DNA from 3 places in the Ligilactobacillus sp. 110_WCHN genome. Region 3 is predicted to be linked to each of the others. Evidence: predicted binding sites of a transcription regulator. Region 3 holds the regulator's gene; each other region holds the start of a gene.
What was found. The regulator NrdR, encoded in region 3, represses ribonucleotide reductase genes. The targets are predictions, from matches to a motif close to ACACNATATATNGTGT.
Positions count from the first base shown of each region.

Region 1: the regulator NrdR is predicted to act here: its motif matches at 3,649-3,664, upstream of nrdH (glutaredoxin-like protein NrdH).
Region 2: the regulator NrdR is predicted to act here: its motif matches at 8,218-8,233, upstream of pnuC (nicotinamide riboside transporter PnuC).

Region 1 is NZ_JAULLI010000013.1:22,765-32,795, reverse strand. Features, by position in the region: gene nrdF (class 1b ribonucleoside-diphosphate reductase subunit beta) at 1-657, opposite strand, end outside; gene nrdI (class Ib ribonucleoside-diphosphate reductase assembly flavoprotein NrdI) at 677-1,117, opposite strand; gene nrdE (class 1b ribonucleoside-diphosphate reductase subunit alpha) at 1,151-3,325, opposite strand; gene nrdH (glutaredoxin-like protein NrdH) at 3,352-3,585, opposite strand; gene Q3C15_RS05730 (class I SAM-dependent methyltransferase) at 3,780-4,397, shown strand; gene Q3C15_RS05725 (nucleoside deaminase) at 4,399-4,860, shown strand; RNA gene ffs (signal recognition particle sRNA small type) at 4,907-5,006, shown strand; gene dnaX (DNA polymerase III subunit gamma/tau) at 5,070-6,821, shown strand; gene recR (recombination mediator RecR) at 6,834-7,433, shown strand; gene Q3C15_RS05705 (YaaL family protein) at 7,433-7,690, shown strand; gene Q3C15_RS05700 (iron-sulfur cluster biosynthesis family protein) at 7,727-8,113, opposite strand; gene tmk (dTMP kinase) at 8,433-9,080, shown strand; gene Q3C15_RS05690 (cyclic-di-AMP receptor) at 9,077-9,409, shown strand; gene holB (DNA polymerase III subunit delta') at 9,425-10,031, shown strand, end outside.
Region 2 is NZ_JAULLI010000011.1:15,460-25,490, reverse strand. Features, by position in the region: gene Q3C15_RS05170 (hypothetical protein) at 6-497, opposite strand; gene Q3C15_RS05165 (PspC domain-containing protein) at 558-800, opposite strand; gene Q3C15_RS05160 (hypothetical protein) at 1,005-1,259, shown strand; gene Q3C15_RS05155 (MarR family winged helix-turn-helix transcriptional regulator) at 1,291-1,755, opposite strand; gene jag (RNA-binding cell elongation regulator Jag/EloR) at 1,808-2,554, opposite strand; gene dnaB (replicative DNA helicase) at 3,139-4,530, opposite strand; gene rplI (50S ribosomal protein L9) at 4,668-5,117, opposite strand; gene Q3C15_RS05135 (DHH family phosphoesterase) at 5,129-7,153, opposite strand; gene pnuC (nicotinamide riboside transporter PnuC) at 7,374-8,144, opposite strand; gene Q3C15_RS05125 (DUF1002 domain-containing protein) at 8,345-9,388, shown strand; gene Q3C15_RS05120 (fructose-specific PTS transporter subunit EIIC) at 9,534-10,031, opposite strand, start outside.
Region 3 is NZ_JAULLI010000009.1:11,845-21,875, reverse strand. Features, by position in the region: gene Q3C15_RS04425 (YqeG family HAD IIIA-type phosphatase) at 1-196, opposite strand, end outside; gene rplT (50S ribosomal protein L20) at 292-651, opposite strand; gene rpmI (50S ribosomal protein L35) at 712-912, opposite strand; gene infC (translation initiation factor IF-3) at 942-1,442, opposite strand; ribosomal protein L20 leader region at 1,493-1,627, opposite strand; gene thrS (threonine--tRNA ligase) at 1,675-3,615, opposite strand; gene dnaI (primosomal protein DnaI) at 3,893-4,825, opposite strand; gene Q3C15_RS04395 (DnaD domain protein) at 4,825-6,177, opposite strand; gene nrdR (transcriptional regulator NrdR) at 6,195-6,659, opposite strand; gene coaE (dephospho-CoA kinase) at 6,660-7,274, opposite strand; gene mutM (DNA-formamidopyrimidine glycosylase) at 7,274-8,101, opposite strand; gene polA (DNA polymerase I) at 8,114-10,031, opposite strand, start outside.

The DNA.
Region 1 (10,031 bases), on a different contig from region 3:
CATTTGTTGCTGTTCATTTTCGCCGCGTTCCTTTAATCCAAGTTGGAACTTGTAGCCGATGTATGTTCCGTGAACAGATTCATCCCGTAAAATCAATTTGATGATTTCAGCGGTGTTGGGCAATTGGTTGTGGCCCAAGTAGTAAAGGGGAGTGTAGAATCCCGAATAGAAAAGACATGTTTCAAGAAAAACATTCGCAACCTTTTGTTTCAACGGATCTTCAGCCGTATCGTTATAAATATCGCTGATCCATTTGGCTTTGTTTTGAAGAAATTCTTCAGAATCACTCCATTGGAAGATTTCGTCAATTTCGTCCGGAGTATTCAACGTTGAAAAAATCGTTGAGTAACTTTTGGCATGTACTGATTCCATGAATTGAATGTTATTTAAAACGGCTGTTTCATGTTGCGTGCGAACGTGCCGTCTTAATGATGCCATTCCATCCTGGGATTGAACGGTGTCAAGCAAAGTCAAGCCGCCAAAGACATGGCCAACAAGGTACTTGTGATCGTCATCAAGTTGGTGCCAATCCTTCAAGTCGTTTGAAACCGGAATCCGGGTATCAAGCCAAAACTGTTCCGTTAATTTTTCCCACGTTGCTTTATCAATTGCGTCATCGATCTTATTCCAGTTGATTGCTTTGTAATTATTGCTCATCAGAAATTTCCTCACTTTCCTATGCTAAAACGTCAAGCATTGTTTGATAGATCCGTTCCACATCGCGGCTGGTCCCCCGAAGTTCATATGTATCGAGAAACGGAACGTTGAATTGTTGGGCGTACCGGCGAGCAGTCAAACAGAACTGCTGGTTAAAATTCCGGTTTCCTGAACCAATAACTCCTAAACAGTGAGCAGCATTATCGCCATAATCAATGTATTCCCCTAAAGCATTCGTCATTAATTCCTTAACGCCGTTATCAATTCCGTTGCCGCCATCAAGGTAGGTTGGAACGAAAACAAAATAATCTTCAGTTTCGTCATCAAACGGATCGGCTTCACTGATCTCCTTTGCGTTGATCGTGTCGTCCGGCCGATGAGCTTCAGCATAGTCTTTTAACTTTTCAATAAATGCCCGTGTGTTGCCTTCAATTGAGGTAAATAAAATGTTGATTTTCATAAAATAAATTCCTTTCTTCCCCTAAAAAGAATGTTAGATTGAACAGCTTTCACATTCATTCACACTGAATGCTTCTGAGCCGTCGTCAGTATATGTTCTGACGTAGTATAAACTCTTGATTCCCTTATGCCATGCGTAGTTCCGGATGATCGACAGATCGCGGGTCGTCATCTTATCTGTACGGCCGTCCTTCCATGGGTACAGGCCTTCAGCAATCGTTGACTTAAAGTACAAGGTAATTGAGATTGACTGGTCAACGTGCTCTTGAGCTGCAGCGTAGACGTCGATCATCTTCCGCATATCTAAGTCATACGCGGATTTGTAATATGGCATTGTATCGGTTGAAAGGTAAGCAGCCGGGTAGTAGACCTTCCCAATTTTACCTTCTTGCCGTTCTTCGACCTTTTGAATGATTGGTTGAAGGGAAGCAGTCGTGTTGCCAACGTATGAAATTGAACCGGTTGGAGCAACCGCCATCCGGTAAGCATTATACAAACCATCACGCATGACGTTTTCTTTTAATTGAGCCCAATCTTCTTTAGTTGGAATAAAAATCCCGGCGAACAATTCCTTAACGCGATCGCTTGTTGGACCCCAATCTTGGTTAATGTACTTGTCAAAGTATGAACCGTCAGCATATGCACTCTTTTCAAATTCAAAGAACGTTTCTTGCCGTTCCTTGGCAATCTTGTTTGAAGCAACCAACGTCCAGTAATTTAATAACATGAAGTAGACATTGGTGAATTCAATTGATTCCGGCGAACCGTATTGAATGTGGTTCTTGGCTAAGAAAGCGTGCAGCCCCATTGCCCCTAATCCAACTGAGTGGCTTAACTTGTTGCCTTCATAAATCGACGGGACGACCTTGGCGTTTCCTTGGTCAGAAACGAATGTTAATGCCCGCATCATGGTTTCAACGGACTTGCCGAAATCAGGTGAAGCCATCAAGTTGACGATGTTGGTCGATCCTAAATTACAACTGATATCGGATCCAAGAACTTCGTATTCTTGAAGGTCGTTGATCTTTGATGGCCGCTGAATTTGGGCAATTTCTGAGCAGAGATTGCTCATGATGATTTTACCGTCAACGGGATTAGCCCGGTTCATAGTATCGATATTGACGATGTACGGGTAGCCGGATTCTTGTTGAAGCTTACTGATTTCCTCTTCAAGTTCCCGGGCCTTGATCTTCTTTTTATGAATCTTTGGATTATTGACTAAGTTGTCATATTCCTTGGTAATGTCAACGTATGAGAATGGAACGCCGTATTCCTTTTCAACGTCATATGGTTCAAATAAGTACATGTCGGCGTCTTGTTGAACTAATTCATAAAACTTATCAGGAACAATTACCCCAAGGGAGAGGGTCTTCATCCGAACCTTTTCATCGGCATTTTCACGTTTAGTTGCTAAAAATTCGATGATGTCGGGGTGGAAGACGCTTAAGTAAACCACGCCGGCCCCTTGACGTTGGCCGAGTTGGTTTGAGTAAGAAAAACTGTCTTCCAAAAGTTTCATTACCGGAACAACTCCCGAAGCCGCGTTTTCGATTCCTTTAATTGGAGCTCCAGCACCGCGGAGATTGTTCAACGTAATTCCAACGCCGCCGCCGATTTTTGAAAGCTGCAATGCAGAGTTAATGCACCGGCCGATCGAATTCATATCATCAGTTGGTTGAAGTAAGAAGCAGGATACGAATTCTCCCCGGCGTTTCCGCCCGACATTCAAGAACGTTGGGGTTGCAGGTTGGTACCGTTGATGGATCAATTCATCGGCAAGCTGCATTGCAAGGTCTTCATCGCCGTTTGCCATGTAAAGGGCGTTCATTGCAATTTTATCCTCATAAGTTTCAAGGTAATAATTGCCATCGTTTGTTTTTAAAGCATATTGATTGAAGAATTTGTAAGCGGCCATGAATGATTGAAATTCGAAATGTTGGTCTTCAAGGTAGGCATACAGTTTCTTGATAAATTCAAAATCGTACTTTTCAACAAATTCTTTTTCGATGTAGTCATTTTCGATGAGAAATTTAAAACGTTCCTCTAATGAAGAGAAGCGTTTGGTGTTTGGTTCAACATTCTCTTTAAGGAAGGCTTGTAAAGCTTCCTTATCTTTTTCCAATGGAATTTTATTATTTACGGGAATGTTGATCTGGTTATTTAAGTCATAGTAGGTTACATTGCTGATATCGATGTCTTTAATTCCCAAGATGATCGCCTGCTTTCTGTGAGGGTTTAGTTAGCAGCAACAAGTTCCTTTAATTGGTCTGGCCGGAAGCCGTTAATGATTGGTTCTGAATTGTTTTCAAGGACGGGAACACTTTGAAATCCTTTTTCTTTTAAGTAATCAACATATTCAGGTTCTTCTGAAATGTTGTGTTCTTCAAAGGTAATATTGTTTTGTTCTAAGAAGCGTTTGGTCATTTTGCATTGGATGCAGTTGTTTTTTGTATATAAAACTAAATTCATCTGGATGTCTCTCTTTCCGTTAATTTCGTGTACGTGATGTAAGTATACACTTTTGAGAAAATAATACAATATGTAGTTGTTTAACAATTTGATAAGCATATATATGGTGGATATTCAGGAATCGCGTCATCAAAGGGTTTGCTTTTAATTTTAAAAATTCGTATCATAAAAACAAAGAGAAAGGACGGAAAATTTTGACAAATTATTACTATTCAGAACACCCAGATGTTGAGCATCAGGAACGGCGGTGGAATTTTAATTTATTAGGAAATGAATTTCATTTTGTGACTGATAATGGGGTTTTTTCAAAACGCACGGTTGATTTTGGTTCCCGCACCCTGTTGGATGCATTGGAAGCAACGGGAATGTTTGAAAATCTTCAAGGAACGGTCCTTGATGTCGGTTGTGGGTATGGTCCGATTGGATTGGCACTTGCAAAATGTTATCCGCAATTAACGGTTGAAATGGTCGACGTCAACCATCTGGCACTTGACCTTGCTAAGGAAAATGCGACATTAAATGAAATCAACAATGTGGATATTTTTGCATCCGACGTTTATGCCCAGGTGGATAAGACAGATTATCAAGCAATTGTTTCGAATCCGCCGATTCGGGCGGGCAAGAAAATTGTTCACCAAATTCTTGAAGGGGCATTTGATCACCTTCAGGCAGGCGGAACGTTAACCGTGGTAATTCAAAAGAAGCAGGGCGCCCCGTCTGCGAAAAAGAAAATGGAAGAAGTTTTTGGAAACTGTCAGATGATTGCCCGCAATAAGGGATACCAAATCTTGCAAAGTCAAAAGGAATCATAAAATGGAAGAAAAGCACGCGCAATTTATGCAGGCTGCCCTGCATGAAGCACAGCAAGCAGCTACAATTGGGGAGATCCCGATTGGCTGTGTAATTGTGAAGGACGATCAAATCATTGGTCGCGGATTTAATTACCGCGAACACTCCAAATTGGCGACGGACCATGCGGAGATCCGGGCAATTCAAATGGCCAATCAGGCCCTTCAAAGCTGGCGGCTTGAAGACTGTACGTTATATGTTACCTTGGAACCATGCCCAATGTGTACGGGAGCAATTTTAAACGCCCGGATTCCGGAAGTTTATTATGCCGCGGCCGACGAAAAGGCGGGAATGGCTGGAACACTTGATAACCTGTTGAATGATCCGCGGTTGAATCATCAAGCAATTATCCACAAGGGCTTGCTGCAGGAACAAAGTTTGAAACTTTTGAAGTCGTTTTTTGCACAGGCCCGAAAAAAATCATAAAAAAGACTGGAATTTTTAGTGGAGTTACGGTATCATATTAATTGCCGTAAGGCCTTAAGACAATATCGTCTTAACGAATCGTGTCAGGTCCGGAAGGAAGCAGCACTAAGTTCTGTTCGGTATGTGTCTTAAGTTGATATGAATTTGAACTCTCGGTCTTAGGGATCGGGAGATTTTTTTTAGAAATTTATTGATAGGAGGAACCTTTCATGGCATATCAAGCTTTGTATCGAACATGGCGGCCGCAACGTTTTGAAGATGTTGTGGGACAGGAAATGATCACTAAAACTCTTCGCAATGCAGTGATGACGAATCAAACGTCCCATGCATATTTGTTTACTGGTCCCCGGGGAACCGGGAAAACGTCGACAGCGAAGATCTTTGCCAAGGCAATTAACTGTCACCACCAGGAAAACGGTGAACCATGCAACGAATGCGAAATTTGTAAAGCCATCACAAACGGCAGTTTGAATGATGTGCTTGAAATTGATGCGGCCTCAAACAACGGGGTCGAAGAGATCCGTGATATCCGTGATAAGGTTAAATATGCTCCAACTCAGGCCGACTATAAGGTCTACATCATTGATGAAGTTCACATGTTATCCACGGGCGCATTTAATGCTCTGTTGAAAACCCTTGAGGAACCGCCGGCCAATGTTGTGTTTATTTTGGCAACCACGGAACCGCACAAGATTCCGGCAACGATCATTTCACGAACACAACGGTTTGACTTTAAGCGCATTACTTCAGCAACGATTCTAAAACGGATGGAATACATCTTGAATCAAAAGGATATCCAGTATGAAGATGCGGCGTTAAAGGTGATCGCCAAGGCTGCAGAAGGCGGAATGCGGGATGCGTTAAGCATTCTTGATCAGGTTATTTCGTTTGGTGAAAATAACGTTACGCTGGAGAATGCATTGCTGGTAACGGGCAGCGTGACGAAAACGGATCTTTTGAATTACTTACAGGCGGTTGTGGATCAAAAGACGCCGGAAGCATTGGAAATGATCCACAAGTTGGTTCAAGACGGCAAGGATGCTTCCCGAATTGTGGAAGACTTGGTGGAATATTGCCGGGATTTATTACTTTATCAACAATCTCCAGCAATGCTTGAGGAAACGGAACTTGGAATGCTGGATGAAGACTTCAAGAAGTTTGCGCAAGAAATTGAACCGGAAACAGTTTATCAAATGATCAATATTTTAAATGAACAGCAGGAAAACATGCGGTATACGTCGCACCCAACGGTTTACCTGGAAGTTTTGACGGTTAAGCTGAGTCAGCTTAAAAATCAACCGCAAGTTTCTCAAGCCAATGCCCAACCGACAATCAGTGCGGATCAAGCCCAGATCGACCGGTTAATGAATCGGATCCAACAGCTTCAAGATCAAATCAACAGTTTGCAGCAGACCCAACCACAAGCAGCCCGGCCTGCTCGGCGGCAAGTGGTTTCAACGAACCAGACAAAGGTTAAAGAAGTTAAGGTCAACTACGAAAAGGTTAATGAAGTCTTGGGGAACGCTACCCGGGCAGATTTGAATCGGTTCCAACAAGTTTGGGGCGATTTAGTCAATATGCTGACGGTTCCGCAACGGGCAATTATGAGTGTCAGCAGACCGGTAGCAGCAAGTTCAGAGGGTGTCGTGATTGGATTTGAATACCCGTACCTTTGCCAAAAAGCCATTGATGACCGCGAACTTCAGGATGCACTGACTAATGGCTTAAGTCGGCTTGTGGATCAAGATTTAAGTTTACTTTTCTTACCAAATGAACAATGGTTAAAAATTCGGAAAGATTACCTTGCAAAGCGGAAGGTTGAAAAGACAAACGCCCAACCAACAGCCCCAGCGGGAAACAACGCGGCTGATTCGCAAGACGAAGAACCGGCTCAACCGCCGATCGTTGCGGAGGCCCAGAAATTATTTGGAAAAGAAGCAGTTCAAGTTAAAGAAGATTAATGAGGTGATTAAATGCAGTATCCAGAACCAATTGCAAAATTGATCGATAGTTACACGAAGTTGCCGGGAATTGGCAGCAAAACGGCTACCCGGCTTGCATTTTTCACCCTTGATATGGATGAAAAAGATGTGGAAAACTTTGCCAAGGCCCTTGTTTCGGCAAAGAAGGACCTGCATTTCTGCAGCATTTGCGGCAACATTACTGAAAGCGATCCATGCGTGATCTGTGCAGATAAATCACGGGATCAAAGCCAGGTAATCGTTGTGGAACAGCCAAAAGACGTGATGTCGCTTGAAAAGATGCGGGAATATCATGGCTTGTACCACGTTTTGCATGGCGTTTTATCACCAATTGAAGGGAAAGGTCCGGAAGATATCAACATTACGGGCTTGATCAAGCGCCTGCAGCAAAATGACCAAATCAAAGAAGTGATTTTGGCAACCAATGCTACTCCGGAAGGGGAGGCAACCGCAACGTACATTGCGCGGTTGATCAAACCGGCTGGGGTAAAGGTTACCCGGCTTGCTCACGGCTTAGCGGTCGGCAGCGACATTGAATATGCAGATGAAATGACCTTATTTAAGGCGATTGAAGGGCGGACAGAACTGTAATGTTTGGATTTGGAAGAAAAAAACGCAATCAAGAAACATTGAAGAAACAATATGATCGAAAACTATTAGCTGATATTGAATTGGCCAAGGATGAATTCAATAACATCCGGCACAACGACGATTTGTTAGCAACCATGTCAACGGAAGAATTGCTGGCAAGTGAGCAAATTGCCCGGGCGAAGTTTGAATTCCTTTTCCGCGAAGCAAAACATCGGAAAGTAAAGGCTAAAATTCAAGAATCAGTGATTGTTCGATAGAAATAGGCTTGCGATGAAAATCGCAGGCCTGTTTTTTTATAAATGATATCGATTATCATTTTCTTGATCACGATAATCTAAAATTTTCAGGTTTGCAGTAATGATTCCGCGATATTGACCGTGTAAGGATAGTTGCTGGTCATGAGGATTTAATTTGATTGTCATTTCGTCATCCATGAACATCTTGGTGTAATCCTTATAATAGAAATTTCCTAAAGAAGTGGCTAAATTTTGATTATATTCGTGAAAATCACAGTCTTTGTGGACAATCAAAATTCGAAACGCTTGGTTCAAGGTGCATTCGGTTTTGCCTTCTGCTAAAAAGCCATTGCCGTCACCATAATCAAGTAGGACGATTGAATCTGGATCGTCAAAGAGCGGTGTCAATTTGGACGCTGCTTCAGAGGTAAGTGATAATTTCATTGTAAAGACTCCTTTCATTGTTAGTATAACTTACTTTAGGTTAGAAAATAGTTAAAATGCTTTTTGAATAGATACTAGTATAATGATTATATTTTATTAAACTATGCAAATTTTGATAAGATAGAAGTAGGACTTAGAGAATCAGGAAGATATTTTAGGATATTTGTTAGGGGAAAACACCTTGCAAGTGGAAGCTTGCAGGGTGTTTTTATATGCTTTTTGATTGCGAAAAATAAAAAGACAATTTAACAAATCTATTGGAGAATTCTTCCAAATTAAAGTACAATTAAAGTATTAATATTGAAGAGAGTTGTTGGCATTGAGTGGAAAGTTTATTACGTTTGAAGGCCTTGACGGGTCAGGGAAAACGACCGTCATTCGAAATGTAATTAAAGCCTTTGAACAGTCGCCGGACGCTGACCGCTTTATGTATAGTCGTGAGCCCGGCGGCAATCGGATTGCGGAGGCAATTCGGAAGATTATTTTAAGCGAAGAATATGCCGAAATGGATGCCCGGACGGAGGCGTTGCTGTTTGCAGCGGCGCGGCGGCAACACTTGGTTGAAAATGTTTTGCCAGCGTTGAAGAACGGCAAAATTATCATGAGTGACCGCTTCGTTGACAGTTCATTAGTGTATCAAGGCGCTGGCCGTGAGATCGGAATGGATGCCGTAGCCAAAATCAATGAATTTGCAACGAATGGGTTAACGCCGGATCTGACGTTGTATTTTGAAATCGATCCGGAAGTCGGATTAAGTCGGATTCAGAATAACCGGCAGGATGAAGTCAACCGGTTAGATAAAGATCAGCTTGATTTTTACCGCCGGGTCCATCAGGGATATTTAAAACTTGCTCAAGATAATCCGCAACGCATAAAGGTTATTGATGCCAGTCAGTCAATTGAGAAGGTAACTGACGATGTGCTTGCAATTTTGAAACAGTTTTTAAAGGTTAAGGAGCACGAATGAAATTAGTAATCGCAATTGTTCAAGATAAAGATAGCGATCAATTAAGCAACCAGTTCATCGAGCATGATGTGCGGGCGACAAAACTTGCATCGAGCGGCAGCTTTTTGCGGTCCGGAAACTCAACTTTTTTGATTGGAATTGATGATCAACGGGTTGATGAGGTGCTTGAAATTATAAAGCATGTCTCGAAGAAACGGCGGAAGTTTATTACCCCGCCAGTCGGAGTCGATACCCACGTTGAAGGGGTGCATAATAATTATCCGCGCCAAGTCAGCATTGGCGGCGCAACGGTTTTTGTCCTCGATGTTGCTCAGTTTGAACAGTATTGATTTGATGGAGGAATCATGGAGCAGGAGATCACAGCAATTCAACCACAATTAACGCAGCATTTTGCGAAACTGATAAATGAAAATCACCTTGCACACGCGTATTTATTAAGCGGAGCATCCGGAACAGGCAAGCTTAGTCTTGCAGTTTGGATCGCTCAGGGAATTTTCTGCAATCAGCGCAACGCGGATGGAACGCCATGTTTAAAATGCTCGGAATGTCGGCGGATTGCTGCAAATGAACATCCTGACGTGGTGCGGATCACTCCTGAAGGACGGTCGATCAAGGTCGATCAGGTCCGGTACTTAAAATCAGAATTTTCTAAAAGCGGGTTGGAAGGTAACCGGAAAGTTTTCATCATTCAAGACGTTGAAAAGATGACGACGAGTGCAGCCAATAGCTTGCTGAAATTCATTGAGGAACCGAACGGCAGCATTACGGCGTTTCTCCTTTCAAGTCATGCCAATCAGATTTTGCCGACGATCGTTTCGCGGTGCCAGGTTGTTGAAATGGCGAGCTTAAACCGGGAAACCCAATTGAAAAAGCTCATGGATGCTGGAGTTGATAAGGCGGTTGGATCTGTTTTGGTGAACTTAAATGCTGATTTTGATGAACTGGTCGCGT
Region 2 (10,031 bases), on a different contig from region 3:
TATATTTACATCGGCCGGTATGTCTTAACGACCGGCGTGGCATTGCCATCATGGCCAAATTGATTCATTTGATTTGAACGTTCATTATTCCATACCATAAAGGTATTTTCATCTTCCCATGCATTGATCAATAAAAATTCGAAATTATCTTTTTCAGAATGAACCATGACACTTGAATTCAAACCGGTTGGCCGTTTAGCTTCTGAAACCCATGACTTGAAAATTGATTTGAAGACCTTTTGTTCATCTTCGTTAAGGGTCACGTAACGGCATTCAATGTAGCCGCTTGGTTCATTTTGATCGCCAACGACCCCTTCGATCGTATAGTTTAATCCTGAATGGAAAATCGTCTTCTTGCCAGAATAATCAAGCAACATATATTCTGAATTACTGTCCGTTTCTAAAAACAATTTAAACTGCCGGTCCGGATGATCAGCGATGATCTTTTTTAATTCTTCCAATGGTCCAAATGTTAGACTAATTTCTTGTGTCATCATTTCTCAAGCTTCCTTTCACAAACCATTCGTTTTCATTATAGCATTCCTGCCAATTAAAATTTATCGATCTTTTTCACGAAATTCGCCCTCGATAATATTCGGGTCATTCGGACTAGGCATTACAAGCGCCGCAATTAAATACAGTAATGTTCCTGCAAATACCGTTCCCGGAAAAATAATCAAGAATGCGCCGATGATCCGCGTAATTGCCTTATCCCAGTTGAAGTATTCAGCAATTCCGCCAAAAACTCCAAGAAAAACCTTATCGTTTGATTTTGTTAGCCGTTTCCGTTTCTTTCGCATAACCTCTCCTCCTTGCTTCCATTATATGATTTTTGAAATTTAAAACTCAAATCTTTTTAGTCCTTCTTATTTTTCAAACAATCATAACTAATAATGGAGAATTTTTAATACATAACGCATATGTTCTTCACATCTTTTGAATACGATAAAAGTGTCGCAAAGGCGACCAGTTACTCATGGATTAAATAGAATTGAGATGTTAATATGGACAATCAAATGAATATTGAACACAACCAGGACATCGTATCAGCTCAAATCACTAAAATCTTAAAATCACGAATCTTTTTGAAGACCGAACACGGAAAAACGATCGTTGTTGAATATCCGCGGAAACAACGTAAAAATCATCAAACAAAACAGCTTTTTACCCAGATTTTAAAAGATATCTGGCATCACCACTTATGGATTCCGGTCAACCAGCGGACAAACCAAATTTTACAGTATGACTGGTTAAGCTAAATAAAAGGCTAGGACAACTCGTCCTAGCCTTTTATTTATGGTCTTCTAATGTATTATTCAAATCATCAAGTTTAGCCGCAATGCGGTGTAAAAGCCCCACACTGGTCGTATATTCATCCGAATCCATATCAATCAATCGGAATGAATACGAAACAGCTTCCTTGACGCTTTTTTCCTTTTCCTTTGCCATTGGAGTTAATTCCAAGTAGACCCGCCGGCCATCAACCCCTGACCGGGTCCGTGTTATCCACCCGTTATGTTCCAACCGTTTTAATAAGGGCGTCAGCGTCCCCGTATCAAGATTTAATCGTTTACCGATCTCCTTGATCATCATCGGCCGCCGTTCTTCCCACAAAACCAGCATCGTAATGTATTGCGGGTAAGTCAAACCGAATTGTCGTAACGCTTCGCTATAAAACTTATTGTAACTTTTCTGAGCTGAATAAATTGCAAAACACAATTCATCTTCAAGGTGATATGGTTTATGGTCTAACATGATAAATCCTCCAAATTATCCTCCAATATTTGAATTAATCCCTATAAATCATCTATTTAAATTTGGGTGCGATCACAATGTAACGGTATGGATCGTTTCCATGCGATTTCGCCTTAACATGTTTATTTGAAGCAAGCGTTTTGTGCACGATCTTGCGTTCCATTGCCGGCATCGGGCCTAACTTAAACGCCCGCCGTTCAACGATTGCCCGTTCTGCTAAATCGGCCGCGATCCGTTGCAATTCTTCGCGCCGCCGCTCACGGTAATCACCGACATCAAGGATCAACCGGTAACGTCGTTTGACCTGCTTATCAAAACAGGCTTGGGCCAAAATTTGCAAAGCATTCAATGTCCGCCCATGCTTGCCGATCAGCAATCCTTGCTGATCGGTATCAAAGTCAAAGTACACGTTGCGCCGGTCAACTGTCACTGAGATCTCAGTGTCGATTCCTAACTGACTGATAATGTCATCCAGGTAATTACCAACGGCTTGAACGGCATCGTCAACTGATTCGTCTTCCGTGGCAGTTTCATCCTTAGGTGAATCTTTTACCGGTTCATCTTCACTTTCATGAATCTCCGCCGTAATTTCATCTTCTAATTGATTTGAATATTGATCATCAATCTGATCATCGGATTCAAGAACCGTGATCTCAACTTCCGCTGGCTTTCTTCCAATTCCTAAAAAGCCCTTGCGTCCTTCGCTGATAACAGTCACTTCAACTTGATCACGGCCAACCTCTAAATCTGCTAAGCCTTTGCTTAAAGCTGCATCAACGGTTTCACCAGAGTATCTCATTGCGTTCCCTCCGTATGTAAATCTAATTCCATATTATAACCTAATCACGGGATTGTGCAAAATCATGGTCCGGTATTTTTTGATTGCTGAGGGTACAAAAAAAGGACCGTCATCCGTCCAGTCCTTGCCGCTATTTTTCCGTCAACTGTAATAGAATTGAGATTGCTTCTTGGTAGCTGACTTGGTTTTGGTTCATAACTTCCTTCACTAATTCTTCCGTTGACATTTTACTTGAAATCGTCACTTTCAAAGCCCCCACACTACGAACATTTGTTTGTTTTGATCACTACTTGATTTATTTTAGCGCGGTTTTTTCTAAAAAAAAAGCCCTAAAATTATTTAAAAAATTTTACTTGACAGGATTATCAGCGTAATTCTGCCCGTTTGCCCCTGGTAAAAAAATTTTTGCCAAAATAAATTTCTTAGTTTTTATTAATATTTGGTAAAATGCCGGTCTATCAACATTCAGCATTCAATTTATCTCAAAATTATTCATTTGAAAATCAGCGCGAAAACATAAAAAGCCTATCATTCAATAATCAATGATAAGCTTTAAGTTTGATTATAATTAAGATATTAATTAACTATGCCATTTCCTGCCGGGCGGAAAGGTTCGCAAATTTGTTGTGCGACTTAATGAACAGCAACTTAACCGTTCCCCGCGCTCCAGCCCGGTTCTTTTCAATGATCAATTCAACTTCACCTGCATCTGGATCATTATCTTCTGCCGGTGAATCAGCTTCATCGTCGTCGCCGGCATCCGCCCGTTCATAATAGTCATCCCGGTACAAGAACGCAACGATATCCGCATCCTGTTCAATTGAACCTGATTCCCGAATATCTGACAATACTGGCCGTTTATCCTGCCGTTGTTCAACCCCCCGGGAAAGTTGTGACAACGCTAAAATCGGCACATTTAATTCCTTTGCCAGCTTTTTCAACTGCCGGGAAATTTCAGAAACTTCCTGTTGCCGGCTTTCTTTATTCGAACCTTCGATCAGCTGCAGGTAGTCGACAACAATAAAGCCGATTCCGCCTTGTTCCTTGGCTAATCGCCGACATTTTGCCCGAATCTCTGACATTTTGATTCCGGGAGTATCGTCAATGAAAATGTTGGTGTTCGCTAACGTTCCAATTGCGACCGTCAAATCATTCCATTCATTGCCTTCAAGATTTCCATCCCGTAAATGGTTGGCATTGATTCCGCCTTCCGCACAAATCATCCGGTTAACCAACGATTCGGCACTCATTTCAAGGGAGAAGATCGCAACGTTGGTATTTGATGCCTTCCCGACATTTTGCGCAATATTTAACGCAAACGCCGTTTTCCCGACGGCTGGACGGGCAGCAAGAATAATCAAATTATCCGGTTGCAAGCCGGAGATCATCTTATCAAAGTCATGGTACCCCGTTGAAAGGCCCGTAATTTCATCATCGCTTTGGGCAAGATCCTGAACCTTGACTAACGCTTGGTCTAAAACTTGACTGATTGGTTTAAAGCCGGCACTATTCCGATTTTCAGAAACATCCATGATCTGCCGTTCAGCACTTGCTAAAATATCGTCGACTTCTTCATCGCCGTTTTGGGCTTCATTTTTAATGTTATTAGCCGTATTGATCAACCGCCGTAAAGCCGCTTTGCCTTGAACGATTTTCGCGTATTCCCGCACGTGACTGCTTGATGGAATGTTGCTTAATAATTCATCAAGGTAAACTGCTCCGCCGGCATCCTCAAATTGATTTGACCGTTTCAATTCGTTTGAGACCGTCAACGGATCGATCTTATCGCCGGCATCATCCACGGCGATCATTGCTTTAAAAATCACTTGGTTTGCACGGTTATAGAAGTCATCGGGAGTCACAAACTCAATTGCTTCAGCCAACGCATTTTCATCAAGAAAAATTGACCCTAAAACCGCTTGTTCTGCCTGAGCATCGTGCGGCATCACATTTTCGATTTCTGAATTATTATCCACCGAACTGTTTCCTTTCTTTTTAAGTCGTTATCAAAATCATAACGCAAATTTGATTTCGCGCCAATCCATTTCATTCAAATAAAAAAGAAGGCGTGACCCACGTCACAACCTCCTCATAATCCAATTTCAAAGCCTTTTTACTGTTCGGCAATGTGAACCCGAATCTTAGCTGAAACTTCATTATGAAGCTTAACTGGAACATTAACGTAACCCATTGAACGAATTGGTTGAGCAAGTTCCATTTTGCGCTTATCAATTTTAATATCATATTGCTTTTGCAATGCTTGAGAGATTTGCTTTGAAGTTACTGAACCGAATAAGCGGCCGTCTTCACCGGCTTTGGCCTTCAATTCAACAACGTATTTTCCTGATTCAAGCTTTTCTTTCAATGCCTTTGCTTCGGCTAAAATTTCAGCTTCCTTTTTAGCTTCGGCTTTTTGTTGTGCGCGTAGTTGACTCATTGCAGCTGCATCAGCCTGTTTAGCCTTTCCGCTCTTAATTAAGAAGTTGGCGTAACCGTCTGCCATGTTTTTAACTTCACCGCGTTTTCCTTTACCGCGAACATCTTGTGTAAAAATTACCTTCATTGTGATTCCTCCTAGTCTTCCGTTTCAGGTTGAGGTTCTTCGTCTTTATTTAAAATTTCAAGCACCTTTTCACGCGCGTCAAGCACACTAATGTCTTTGATCTGGGTCGCAGCGTTCGCAAGGTGCCCGCCGCCGCCCAGTTCTTCCATGATGACCTGGACATTGATCGTCCCGTCACTGCGGGCTGAAATTCCAACGGTGTGTTCATCGCGCCGGGTAATCGCAAACGTTGCTTGAATCCCGCTGACTTGTAAAAGCGAATCGGCAGCTTGGGCAGCAATTACTGAATCGTAGATCTTGTCATCTTCACCAACACATAACGCAACATTATCAATAAATTCAGTCCGATCGATCAAATGGTTCCGTTGCATGTAGCTTGATTCGCTTTCCTTCATGAAGTGCCGGGCCATTGTCAGGTCAGCCCCCATTGACCGCAAATAACTTGCGGCATCAAAGGTTCGGGTCCCGGTTCCTTGAGAGAACGATTGTGTATCAACAATGATTCCCGTCAGCATCGCCGTTGCTTCCAACGAATTGATTGGTTCACTATCCCGTGACTGATATTCAAACATTTCAGCGATCAACTCGCACGTTGAACTGGCATACGGTTCAATGTATACCAAGATCGGATTTTCAGGGAATTCTTCCCCCCGCCGGTGATGGTCAATGATTACGACCCGGTTTGAAAGCCGATCATACAGTTCTTGACTGATTGAAATCGACGGCTTTGAATGATCCGCCAAAACAAGCAAGCTGCTTGGCGTGATCTTTTCCAACGCCTCAGCCGGTGAGATAATACTTTCCTTAATTTCAGGATACTTTCCAAGTTCATCGACCAGCCGCTGAACATCTGAATGAATGTTATCTTGATTCAAAATGATCCAGCATTTCTTGCCATTCATCGCTGCGATCCGGCGAATTCCGAGACAAGCCCCAATCGCATCCATATCCGGCCGTTTGTGGCCCATTACAAAGACTTGATCAGACTGCTTCAACAATTCGCTCAAGGCTTGGGAAATCACCCGCGCCCGAACCCGCGTCCGTTTAGCCATCGGGTTCGTCTTTCCGCCATAGAACCGGGCTTCGCCATCCGATTCCCGGACAACAACCTGGTCACCACCCCGTCCAAGGGCAAGGTCCAAGTTGGATTGCGATAATTCGGTCAATTCGTTTAAGTCGTCTTCACCATATGCAATCCCGATACTCAACGTAATCGGCGAATTACTCTTAAAAGTCCGTTCCCGAATCTTATCAAGAATCGAGAATTTTTGATGCTCAAGTTTTCGCAATGTTCCCGTATAACCGATCATAACGTAATGATCTTCATCAACGCGTTTCAAAAACATTCCAAACTTTTTGGCCCAGTCTGAAAGCGCACTGGTAACAAAGTTGCTCAGGTTTGAAATATCCTTATCGCTCATCGCCTTTGAAATTTCGTCGTAGTTATCCAGGAAAATCTGCCCGATCATAACGTGTGAATCGTCATACCGGCGCTGAATCTCAGCGTAATGGGTAATATCCATCATATAAGCCACGCCAATGTCTTTTTGAATCAATAAATCAAAATCATGGTCATGCCAGTGAATCCGGTGGCGTTCCTTATCATCATAGTGATCCTGTAAAATCGTAGCAAGAGCTTCATCCAGGTCACTGATCTTCTTGCCCAAAACATCTTCTTTGCCGAAATACCGTTGCATGTACGGATTGATCCATTCGATCTCATACTTATCATTAAAGAAAATCGTTCCGATCGGCATCCGGATCAAACTGTCTTGGCCACCACGTTTTAAACGATAAGACAGATCTGAAATATATTCACTTGTTTCTTCCTGTAAGTGTTGCAACATTGTATATGCAACTGCCATCGCAGCAATTGCTAAAACTAAAACAATTATCCCAACGATTGGACTTATAAAAAATGCCAGTCCATCACTTACAATTGCTAGTCCGAGAATAAAGAGTGCAATCAGCCGCATCCGTCTGTCTTGCATAAATCCCGGGATTCGCCAAAGTTTTTTTGACTTTCGCTTTTCCATAATTTCCCTCGTTTTAATTCATAATCAAAAATTAGCAATAAACTTCCATTAAGTATTTTACCACATTCTGGAATTCCATCAGAATCTCCCGGCCAAAAGCCTTAAACTACAAGAAAAAGCCCCGAATAGTCGGAGCTTCTTCTTGGTTATGAGTTATTTGATTGTTCTTAGTATACAATTCATTAATTCGTTTGTCATTGAATTTAATAAATTTTTATGATTAATTTTCATGCGCCTTTTCTGTCCGGAACCAGCCTTTGCGACTAAAGAAAGCATACATGTCATTCAAGAAGAAAATTGAATAACTGAAGATCAACGCAAAATTGCCGGCGCCTTGAAGCATCGTTTGGATCCACAATGCAATCGTGATCACCGATGATAACGTCCAAACAAAATATTGTTCCCGCTTCCGGTTAAGTTCAAGCAGGGATCCAGTAACCGACATTGCTAAACTCATACTATCAAGGAAGACCCGCGGATCATTGGTTAAACTGAAAATATAATGCAAAACCGCCCACGCAATCAAGAAGAAGATGCCATACTTGATCCAGTCAAACCAACTATCAAATTTTTCAGCTTTAATATCATCATTCCATTTCGGATCTAAGATACAAAAAATATCAAGGAATAAAATGTAACCGATCTGTTCCCACGCATTAGCATAGTTATGTGCAATGAAGGCGGTCGTTGCAATGCAGATCGCACTTGTTAATCCCGCCCAGCCTTGAATTCCTGAACGGTTTGAAATTCCGATAACACATGCAACTGAAAGGTTCCCGCCAATAAACGCAATGATTGAAGTTACTGGGTGGGCACTAAATGACTGAACCATTGACCATACTTGTAAAATAAAGTTAAAGATCAAAAGACCGTAACTGAACCAGCCCCAACCACGGCACTGATCGATCAACCATTTAAAATAACCTTTCCGAAAAATATTTTTTGAATACTCTGGTAAGTGCGTTAGCACATCTTTATAACGACTAAACATCGAATCAACTTCCTTTCCGTTTTTAAACAACGTTCCCCATTATACATACATGTTGTGGTTTAATCAACTAAAAATTCTATATATTGTGTTAATCATTCTTCGGCTCTTTCCCAATTTTTATTCTTGAAATGGCCTTCAAAATTCGTCCGTTCAATGTCAAAAAGTGATAAAATCAAACTATATTTGAAAGGAGAAGCGCAATGAAAAAGAAAACAATCTGGAAAACAATTGTAACTGCCAGTGCGGCAATTACCTTAATGGGGACTGCGCCAACGGTTCTTAACCAAATTCAAGCTGCGCAAACCGAACAAACCGACTCAAACACGAACACTAACAGTCAATCAAATAATGATAAAACTTTAAGCTCAGCATACGTTGTTTATGGGGCCGGAACTTCAAGTGAAGTCCGCTCACAATTAAATAAGATTTTTGGCGTTGACTCGTCATTTAAACAATTGACCGCAACGGCTGCCGACTACAACAAATACATTGCTAACGGAACATCTGACACGACGAACGCCGCAATGATCAGTTCCGTTGCGATTGCGCCAAGTGATCCTGGTTCAGGGGTCAAAGTCAATATCAAAAATTATCAAGGTGATAACAACATCACTGAAGTAACGGCCCAACAATATGCCATGGTTGCTCAAATGGCCGGGGTAACTGACGTAACAATCGTCGTAACTGCCAACCGGCCCGTTTCTGGGGAATCAGCTTTGACTGGGGTTTACGAAGCCCTTGCCGCTAACGGAATTCAATTGAATACCCAAAACACTGCCAGTGCCAATCAAATGCTGAACGCGACCCAATCAGCGATCGATGCCAACAAGAATAATACTAAGTACCCTGGCCAGTTAATGGCTGCCGTTGGTGAAGTTTCAAAACAAATTTCACAACAAAAACAACAAAATAACGGTCAAGATCTTGCAACTAAGCAGGATATTCAAGCCATGTTAAATAAGGCTTTAGCTGAACATGGAATCGCAAATGAAACAACGAATAACCAAAAGGACCAGATCACCAATGCGTTGATCAATTTCCAAAATTCACCAATTTCAGCTGACAAATCGTACACCAAGAACGTTGATAACACGATTCAAAACGTTAAAAATTCAACCGGGAACTTGATGAATAAAGCTAAAAATTGGATGAACAGTAAGCAAGGTCAAGCTGCTGCCCAAGAAGCCAAGAACTGGTTTGAACGGTTCATTGACTGGATCAAGAGTTTGTTTGGTTGGAATTAATGTATTCATTTAATTAAACACAAAAAGAGGATGTGGCCATCAAGTCACATCCTCTTTTTATTCGCTTTTCATATCATCGGGTTCCAAAACAAACGAGTTACTTGCGATACGAAGCTCGCCTTGAGCGTTTTGTCACCCTTTCTTTTTATTCATACGGATCTTCTGAAACTTTCTTCTTGATCAAGCCCATAATGATTCCGGCAACAATTGAACCGATTACGGTTGCTAAGATGTATGCCCACCAGTTAGTTGCTAATGGAGTTACCCATAAACCACCGTGCGGAGCCGGAACACCGATCTTCATCCAGCCGACAATTGCGCCGCCGACTGCTGAACCGACAATACATGATGGGATAACATGCAATGGATCAGCCGTTGCGAATGGAATTGCCCCTTCAGTAATGAATGAGAATCCAAGAACCCAGTTGGTTACCCCAGCTTGACGTTCTTGCTTAGTGAACTTGTTCTTGAACAAGACCGTTCCGATTGCAGTTGCAAATGGCGGAACCATTCCCCCAACCATAACGGCAGCCATTAAAATGGCAGCAGTTGTTGAGTGCGGGTCGTTAGCAAACGCACCTGAAGCAAACACATAAGCAGCCTTGTTGAATGGGCCACCCATATCGATCGACATCATTCCTGC
Region 3 (10,031 bases):
CGATCACCGGGATTTGATTTGTTTTCATTTGATTTAACCATTGTCGGAGTTCTTGGGTTCCGCTCGGATTATTCCAGGCAATCAACGTATTATCCAAATCCGTTAAAATCGCCTTAATGCCATTTGCTTTAAGTTCATCTGGCGTAAGATTATAAATCGATTCGATCATCCATGTAGGTTTAAATTGATTTAACATTCAACTGCTCCTATTTTTAATAATTCGATATTAAAAATTATAAAATAACAAAGAGGCTGCGACAAGCGTCACAGCCTCTATCATTTAAAGATCAATTATTTTGCTAAAGCTTTCTTAGCTTCGTCAACAAGTGCCTTGAATGCATCTGCATCGCTAACGGCTAAGTCAGCAAGCATCTTGCGGTTAACTTCGATTTCAGCTAACTTCAAACCGTGCATTAACTTGCTGTAGCTGATTCCGTTCATCCGGGCTGCAGCATTGATCCGTGCGATCCATAATTTACGGAAGTTTGATTTTGTCTTCCGACGATCACGGAATGCATATTGGTATGACTTCATTACTTGTTGCTTAGCAACTTTAAATTGAATGTGCTTTGAACCGCGGTAACCCTTGGCTAATTTGATCATTTTTTTACGACGTTGGCGTGTAACTGTTCCACCTTTAACACGTGGCATGAAAATTCCTCCTCTAAGTTAGAACCGATTTGGTCCTGTCAAAAATTTAATTCGTAATAATTATTTCATTTGTGAAAGCATTTGCTTGATTCGCTTCATATCTGATGAAGATACCATGCCTGCTTTCCGTAATTGACGACGTTGCTTGATCGTCTTACCGTGGAAACGGTGTGATGTATATGCGTGATGACGCTTTAAACCGCCCTTTCCTGTACGCTTAAAACGTTTTGCTGATGCGCGGTGTGTTTTCATTTTTGGCATAATCAAAATCCTCCTATTAATCTACTCACCTATTTTTCAGTTTTAGGTGCAAGCATTAAAAACATGCTTCTTCCATCCATCTTTGCCTTTGATTCAACGGATGCAACATCCTTTGTTTCTTCAGCAAAGCGACTCAGAACTTCACGTCCGATGTCTTTATGTGTAATGGCACGTCCTCTGAAGCGAATTGAAACCTTAACTTTGTCTCCCTTCGCAAGGAACTTCCGTGCGTTCTTCATCTTAGTATTAAAGTCATTCGTGTCAATCGTTGGACTTAACCGAACTTCCTTAACATTAACGGTCTTTTGTTTCTTCCGGGCTTCGCGTTGCTTCTTTTGTAATTCAAAACGGTATTTCCCGTAATCCATTACCTTTGCAACCGGCGGCTTTGCCTTCGGAGCAACTAAAACCAAGTCAAGATTTTCCTGTTCAGCGATTTGTAAAGCTTCGCGCTTTGATTTAACTCCAAGCTGATCACCATTACTGCTGATCAAACGAACTTCACGAGCACGAATGCCGTCATTAACCATCTTGTCTACTGCTATGATACTTCACCTCCAAATAAATTCAGAGAGAAAATGCAGATAAAAAAACCTCCGTTTGAATACTTCAAACAGAGGTCATTAAAGCCGCTTTTAACGGAATTAATTTCTTAATTTCTGCCCGGAGACTTTCTTGTCTGCTAGGCGAGAAGCTTTTGCCTCTGCTTTTTTCTCAACTTTAAGTAGTTTACCAGTTTAAAACTACCCTGTCAAGCTTAAATTAATCTTCGCGACTGTATGTTTCAATATCATGATTGATCATTGTTACAAATTCATCAAACGCCATGGTTGTTTGTTCGTCTTCACCGTATTTCCGAACCGTAACCGTGCCGTTTGCCTTTTCATTATCACCAACAACCAATGTGTATGGAATCTTGTTGACTTGGGCTTGACGAATCTTGTAGCCCATCTTTTCGTTTCGGTCATCCATCTTAATCCGAATGTTGTGGGCAACTAACTTGCTAGCCAATTCCTTCGCATAGTCAAGGTGAAGGTCGTTCTTAACCGGAATAATTGCAACTTGTTCCGGAGCAAGCCATGTTGGGAATGCTCCCTTGTAAATTTCAGTTAAGTAGGCAGTGAACCGTTCCATTGTTCCGACAACTCCACGGTGGATCATGATCGGCCGGTGTTCTTCACCGTCAGTTCCCGTGTACTTCAGGTCAAAGCGTTCTGGAAGTAAGAAGTCAAGTTGGATCGTTGACATTGTTTCTTCCGTTCCAAGGGCCGTCTTCGTTTGAATATCCAATTTAGGACCATAGAATGCAGCTTCGCCTTCTGCTTCATAGTATTCCAAACCAAGGTCATCCATGGCACCCTTCAACATCTTTTGTGACTTTTCCCACATTTCATCGTCATCGAAGTACTTTTCAGTGTTCTTCGGATCACGGTAACTCAACCGGAATGAGTAATCTGTAATGTTAAAGTCTTTGTAAACATCCATGATCAACCGCAAAATCTTTGCAAATTCATCTTGAATTTGATCCAATGCAACGAATGTGTGTCCATCGTTTAATTCCATTTCACGAACCCGTTGTAAACCTGAAAGAGCTCCTGATTTTTCATAACGGTGCATCATTCCGATTTCAGCGATCCGCAATGGTAATTCACGGTATGAACGCTTGTGGTGCTTGTAAATTTGAATATGTGACGGGCAGTTCATTGGCCGTAATTCAAGGAATTCGCCATCGCCCATGTCCATTGGTGGGAACATGTCATCATGATAGTGATCCCAGTGACCTGATTGCTTGTAAGCATTCAAGTTCATCAAAACTGGAGTATAAACGTGTTGGTATCCATCGGCAACTTCCTTGTCAATGATGTACCGTTCGATCGTCCGCCGAATCGTAGCACCCTTTGGCATCCAGTATGGTAAGCCGGCACCGACTTTAGGATCAACAAAGAATAAGTCTAACTTGTTTCCGATTACCCGGTGATCCCGTTCTTGAGCTTCTTTCCGCCGTTCCAATTCAGCATCCAAATCTTTTTGCTTGTAAAAGGCTGTTCCGTATACCCGTTGAAGCATTGGGTTGCTTGAAGCGCCTTTCCAGTATGCTCCGGCAACTGATAAGATTTGGAAGACCTTAACTGCTCCGGTTGCTGGTAATTGAACGCCACCTAAGTACTTGAAATCGCCTTGTTGATACATTTCAACTTGACCGTCAACGTCATTTTCATTGATCAAGGCTGTTTGATATTCATCGCCTTCAGCCATTGATAATGCTTCATCAACTGGAACCATAATCTTTTCAATTGCAATGTTTTGCTTGATCAACTTGTTCATTTCAGCAGTGATCTTGTCGAATTCATCTTCTGAAATTTGGCCGTCAGCATTATCTGTATCTAAACAGAAACCATGTTCAGTTGCTGAACTTTCACCGAACTTCATCTTTGGATACATGTTATGTAATGCGTGTTTCAAAATTTGAGCAACGGTATTCCAAAGAACAACCAATCCATCTTCGCTGTCTTTCGTAATGATTTCAATTGAACCGTCTTGTTCAAGAGCATCGTGATAACCAACCAACTTGCCGTCAAATTTACCGGCAACGGCCTTTTTAGCCAAGCTGATGCTGATTGACTTGGCAATTTCTTCAACCGTTACGCCCTTTTCAAATTGTTTAACCGTTCCGTCTGGGAACTGAATGTTGACTTCTGCCATTTTTCTTCCTCCTTCAAAGTCGGACAAACAAAAAAACGCCCCAATACTGACTTTTCAGTATTGGGACGTTCGTTAACGTGGTTCCACCCAGTTTTAGGTATTAAAAATACCCCTCATTTTGCTTTAACGCGCAACACGCTCACGATTAAGTGAGAAAACTGAAAGTGGTAAGCTCGTTAGTTAGGAGACTTTCAGTCACGATCTCCTTCCCTGAAGTTAACGATCCGTTTGTCTTTCTTGACTACATTGAACCATAAATCTTTTCATTTGGCAATAGTTATTCTGGATTTCTTCGGTTTGGACCGACCATTTGATATTCAGTTGCCAAAAACTTAATGCGTTCCATGATCCGCATTGCCTTCAACGGTTCGCTGTCCCCGCGATTGTTGTACGTTAAATATTGTTCTTGTAAGTCTTTCATCGAAAGATTAGAACTAAATAACGTCGGCAATTCGTTTTGCATTCGATATTCTAAAATGATTCCCAAAACGTCGTCCCGCATCCAGCTTGTCAGCCGGGTTGCTCCAATATCATCAAGCATCAAAACCGGAACCTGTTTAATCTGATTCAAAATCTGATTTGGATTTCCATTTTGGATTGCGCCCGTCATCTCGACACTAAATGACGGGAAATGAATCATCATTGATTGAATTCCATTTTCAGCTAACTTATTCGCAATTGCAGCTAATAAATAGGTTTTCCCAACCCCTAGACTGCCAGATAAATAAAGGCCTTTTGGAAAATTACCATTTTTTTGATAATCAATGCACTCGTCAATGAACGTTAATGCTGCCCGCAACGGTTCCTCACGGCCGCTAATATCATAATCTTCAATCCGGGCATTTCGTAACCCCTTTGGCAGGTTGATCATTCCAACCATTTTTTGCCGTTGTTGCGCCTGTTGCTGTTCAACCATTTTGGCCGTTGGATGATACACAACTTCGATATGGTGGTCGCTGACAATCAGTTGCGGCTCATATCCTGGAGCAAAGGTCTGTTTACCTGCAGCAAGTTCTTTGCGTAAATTTACAAATTCATACAATTTGCTGAAACCCGTAATGATGTCCTGCTTTGATAACCGTTCCTGATTATCTTTCAGAAACTGAGCAACCGCTGGATCCTTAACGACATCATCAAACAGCTTAAGGTATTGTTCCCGCATCTTCGGGTCGCGAAAGCGGCGTTTTAATCCATCACTGATATTATCCATTAACGTTCATCTCCTTTCGGGGTCTTCTGATTGATCCGTTGCATTAACCGGGAAATGTCCTGATTAACATTTGCAGATTGACCTTTAGTTTGATTTTGATTTTTAATCGTTGATTGATTCTTTTTCTTTTGCGCCCATGCCGGCAATTTTTCTGCATACTGAGAGCGGCGCGCATACCGGGAAGCTTGCTGTGGTTGCTGCCGTTTCTTTTGCCATTCACGCACATAAGCGATTGCCTTTTCCGGCGTATTCACCTTATTTTTCAACCAATTATTCGCTGTGCGTTCAAAATATTTCTGATTTAACGAATCCATATTTTCATTAACCAGCATATAATGGGTCAACACGTTAATGACCGCGGGGGCAAGCCGTTGCGCTTCAACTGCTCGTTGAATCGTGATCTGTTCTTCATGCGTTACCGTTTGCCCCTGCTCGTCCTTCAACGCCGTTAAAAACTCCATCGGGGCATACTGTTCACAAGCCGCAATCAGGTCTTGATCAGCAGTCCTTACCGGCTGACTTGGTTGTTGAATTTCCACATTCGAATCAGAATCATCACTTTTACCCGGCTTCATTGTAAATTCATACTGCTGGCTTGCCAATGCGCGGAATCGATTCCAATTGACATCATCTTGATGATTAACATCAACCGCTTCTTCCAGCAAACGAACAAGCTGGACTTCATCAAGGCCATACATTACGGCAACCGTGTTCACCGTTTGTAAATTCTGCGCAACTGATTGCTGGTTAACAAAGGTCTTTGTCAGCAACTGTTTTAACAGTTGAACATTGATCTTCATCTTCAAATCGGCCACCGGCGTTGATTGAACCGGCACATCAGTTATTGAAGCGGAGCCCTTTATCCGGAAAACATCCGTCAATTTTTTCGAAACATCTTGAAACGCATGCCGATTCCAATGGTTGCCTTCAAAGAAGTTCAACAATTGAGCAAACTGCTGCTCCCCGACATATTCCATCAGCAACCCGCTTAAAACCGGATCTTCAAAGAATGCACTTCCGCTTTTTGCCGGAAGCATTTCATACAAAAAACAATGCTTTTGCGCGTTAAACTGCGTGCGCATCAAGCCGACCGCTTCAAGCTTTTCTTTGGCAGCCGTAAATTGCTGCATGCTAATTCCAAGGCGAACCAAAAGCTGTTCGTGATTCCATTCCGGAAGCTGATCCCAGTCGCCCGTTTGAACCTCAGCAATCAGCGACATGTAAAGAGCGACCGCCGTTTCGCCGATAAATGGCTGGTATAATTTCGTAAGCGTTTGAAATTGAAATTCTTGAGGAAGTGCCTTGGAAACAACCTTAAATTTATCAGTTGCTAAAATATGAATTTGATTCAAGTTCCTTCCTCCTTAATTTATTTCTGCTTATTCCGTTTCATTAATTCCTGCAATTCATCTGCAAATGATTGCATATCCTTGAATTCATGGTAAACACTTGCAAAACGGATGTAGGTAACATCATCAACATCCGCCAAAATGTTCATCACGTATTCGCCAATCAATTGACTTGAAACTTCGGTCCCGCCGACTGCGCGGATTTTGCGTTCAACTTCATCAACGATATCGGTAATTTTATCCATACTAACGGGACGCTTTTCTGCCGCGCGCATAATTCCGTGTAAAATCTTATCGCGGTTAAACTCTTCCCGATTTCCGTTTTTCTTAATTACTAATAATGGAGTTGCTTCGATCCGTTCAAACGTTGTGAACCGGTAGCCGCATTTTTCACATTCCCGCCGCCGTCGAATGGCATTTCCGTTGTCAGCAGGACGACTATCAACAACCCGTGAACTATTATTGTGACATTGCGGACATAACATTTACTCCACCTCGCTTCCCAATAAATGCTTTGATGTCAACCATTTTATCATTTTTAGCTTTAATTCTTCAACTGACCCGTTATTGGTAATCACTTCATCAACATACTTTGCCCGTTCACAGTTGCTCATTTGAGCATTGATCCGCGCTTGCGCCTGGGCTTTTGATAAATGATTCCGATTCATTAAATTCGAAAGCTGCTTTGCGCTTGTCGTTTCGATCATCATCGTACTGGTACACAAATCTAAGTAATGCCCTTCAATGAGCAGTGCAATATCGATGACTGCCAATTTGACCTTGGCTTTCTTGGCCTGGTTCACCCGTTCAATAATTTGCTGATGAATCAGCGGCCGCATAATGTGATTTAATTTTGCCAATTCTGCAGGGTCATTAAATACTAAATCACCAAGTTTCGTTCGGTTAAGACTACCATCTGCATTCAAATACTCTTTGCCAAATTGAAGTTCGATTTGACGTAATCCTTCTTCGCCCGGTTGCTGTAACCGGCGGGCAATTACGTCGCCGTCAATGATTTCGGCTCCATATGATGCCAAAATCTTGCTGACCGTCGACTTTCCAGAAGCAATTCCGCCAGTCAATCCTAAAACATATGTCATTATTTGATTTTCTGCTCCTTTGGACAAATATGGGTCCCCCGTTGACCAACAACTAACCGTTCAATTGGCGTGTGGCACCGTTCACACGGTTCGCCTGTCTTCCGGTATACGTGTAATTGATCCTGGAATTGTCCTGCGTGATTGTACGCGTTTTTAAATGAGAAAACCGTTGTTCCTTGAGCATCAATTGCGAGATTTAATTCCTTGATGATGTTATCATGCAATTTTTGCACATCACTCCGGGTCAAATGATTAGCCGGCGTTTGCGGGTGAATTTTACTCATCCATAGAACCTCATCAACATAAATATTTCCCAACCCCGTAACGACCGTTTGATCAAGGAGGGCCGGTTTGATCATTTTTTTCTTTTTCTGGAGGCGCTCGTAAAAATCATCAACCGTAAAATCAGCACTTAACGGTTCCGGACCGAGTTTTTTAATTCCCGGAAATTCAAGTTCTTCGCCCGTTTGCATAAGTTGCATCCGGCCAAATTTGCGGGAATCGTTATAGCGCAAATCACGTCCATCCGCGAGCTCAAAAATTACATGACTATGTTTTTCCATTGGTGCATTGTGATTTTCAATGATGTATTTGCCTTCCATCCGAAGATGGGAAACCATCGTTAAGTTTCCGGTAAACCGAAAAAGCAAATACTTCCCCCGCCGGTCGATCCGGGTAATCTTTTGCCCCGTTAATTTCTTTTTAAAATCATCAACATCGTTATTGATCATTTTTTCGTAATTAACATCAATTTTCTTAATCGGAACGTTTAAAACCTGGGATGAAACTCCCCGACGAACCGTTTCAACTTCTGGTAATTCCGGCATTTCTCTCACCTCTTATTTTTTTGCATCAAACCACGTATCGCCTGAAGCACTTTCAACTTTCAACGGAACGGCCAAATCAACTGCTGAATCCATCACTTTCGGAACGAGTTCTTTAAGCACCGGAATCTCTTCTTTCGGCGCTTCAAAAATCAGTTCATCATGAACCTGAAGCAGCATTTGAGCCTTTAATCCCTTTTCACGTAACATTTTTTGCATCCGAATCATCGCAATCTTAATAATGTCCGCTGCACTGCCTTGAATTGGCGAATTCATTGCCGTCCGTTCAGCGAATGACCGCAAATTATAATTTTTACTATTGATTTCTGGTAAATAACGACGCCGGTGGAACAAGGTTTCAACGTAACCCTGCTTCTTTGCAAGCTCGACAATCCCCGTCATGTACTTATGAACTCCTGGGAATGATTCAAAATACGTTTCAATAAATTTCTTGGCTGCTTTGCGGGTAATTCCAATATTTTGGGCTAAGCCAAAATCGCTGATTCCGTAAACAATTCCGAAGTTTACGGCTTTGGCTTGGCGCCGCATATTCGGTGTAACCTCATCTGGACTATCCAAATTAAAAATCTTCATCGCGGTACTTGCGTGAATATCTGCCCCGGTTTTGAACGCTTCCTGCATGTTTTCGTCACCTGAAATGTGAGCTAAGACCCGCAATTCAATTTGGGAATAATCCGATGAAAAAATCTGCCATCCTGAATGACTTGGAACAAATGCTTGGCGAATTTTCCGTCCTTCTTCAAGGCGAACCGGAATATTTTGCAAGTTCGGGTCAACCGATGACAACCGTCCCGTTGATGTCAACGTTTGGGTATACCGGGTGTGGACCTTGCTATCTTCCTTAAAGACAACTTTTAATAAGCCTTCAACATAGGTTGATTGAAGCTTTGAAAGCTGCCGGTACAGCAAAATATTGTCAATAATCGGATTTAATCCTTGCAATTTCTCAAGAACGCTGACTGCCGTTGAATACCCGGTCTTGGTTTTCTTAATAACTGGTAATTTTAACTTTTCAAACAAAATTACTCCTAATTGTTTAGGTGACCCGATATTAAATTCTTCGCCGGCTTCTTGATAAATCTGCTGCTCGATTTCAGCTAACCGTTCTTTAAACTCGCTGCGCATCTGCATTAACCGGTCAATGTCGACCTTAATTCCCGCAATTTCCATTTGAGCAAGAACAATCGACAATGGCCGTTCAATCGTTTCATATAATTCAGTCTGTTCATGGGCATCCAGTTCATCCATTAATTGGGATTTCAAATCATGAATTGCTTGGACTTTATGAGCCAAATGTTGCAAGAATTCTGGTTGATCAACTGGAACTGACCGCTTGGCGCCTTTACCGTACACATCTTCATCGCTTTGAACCTGATAATATTGATGCTCATGGGCAAGTTTTCCAAGATCATCACTGTTATCAGTATTATTTAACAAGTATGAAACTAACAATAAATCAAAATCAACGGGAGCCATTTGAATCCCAAGGCGATTTAATCCAACGTAATTTCGTTTGGCGTTAAAGACATCCATGGTTGTCTTTTCAAGCAGTTCTTTCAGAACGGGTTCTTTTAATAATTGGGGCTGATTTGAAACAAAGTATTTGTCGTCCTTCAAAATTGCAAACCCAATGATCGGCGCTTTATGATAATTTTCCCCGTCCATTTCAAGATGGAACGTGATTGAAGAATCATCTGGCTTTCCTAATTTCTTAAGGTTAGCCGCAGTTAATTCAGTATAATCGATTGCCGCGCTTTCTGAATTTGCCGCTCCCTGATTTTGATGAAGTTCACTCAAGAAACGGTTAAAGTCCATCTGTTGATAGAAACTTTCTAATTTTTCGTAATCAATTCCAGACCATTCAGTATCCTTAATGCCCACTTCGATTGGAGCATCTTGCCGAATTCGAGCA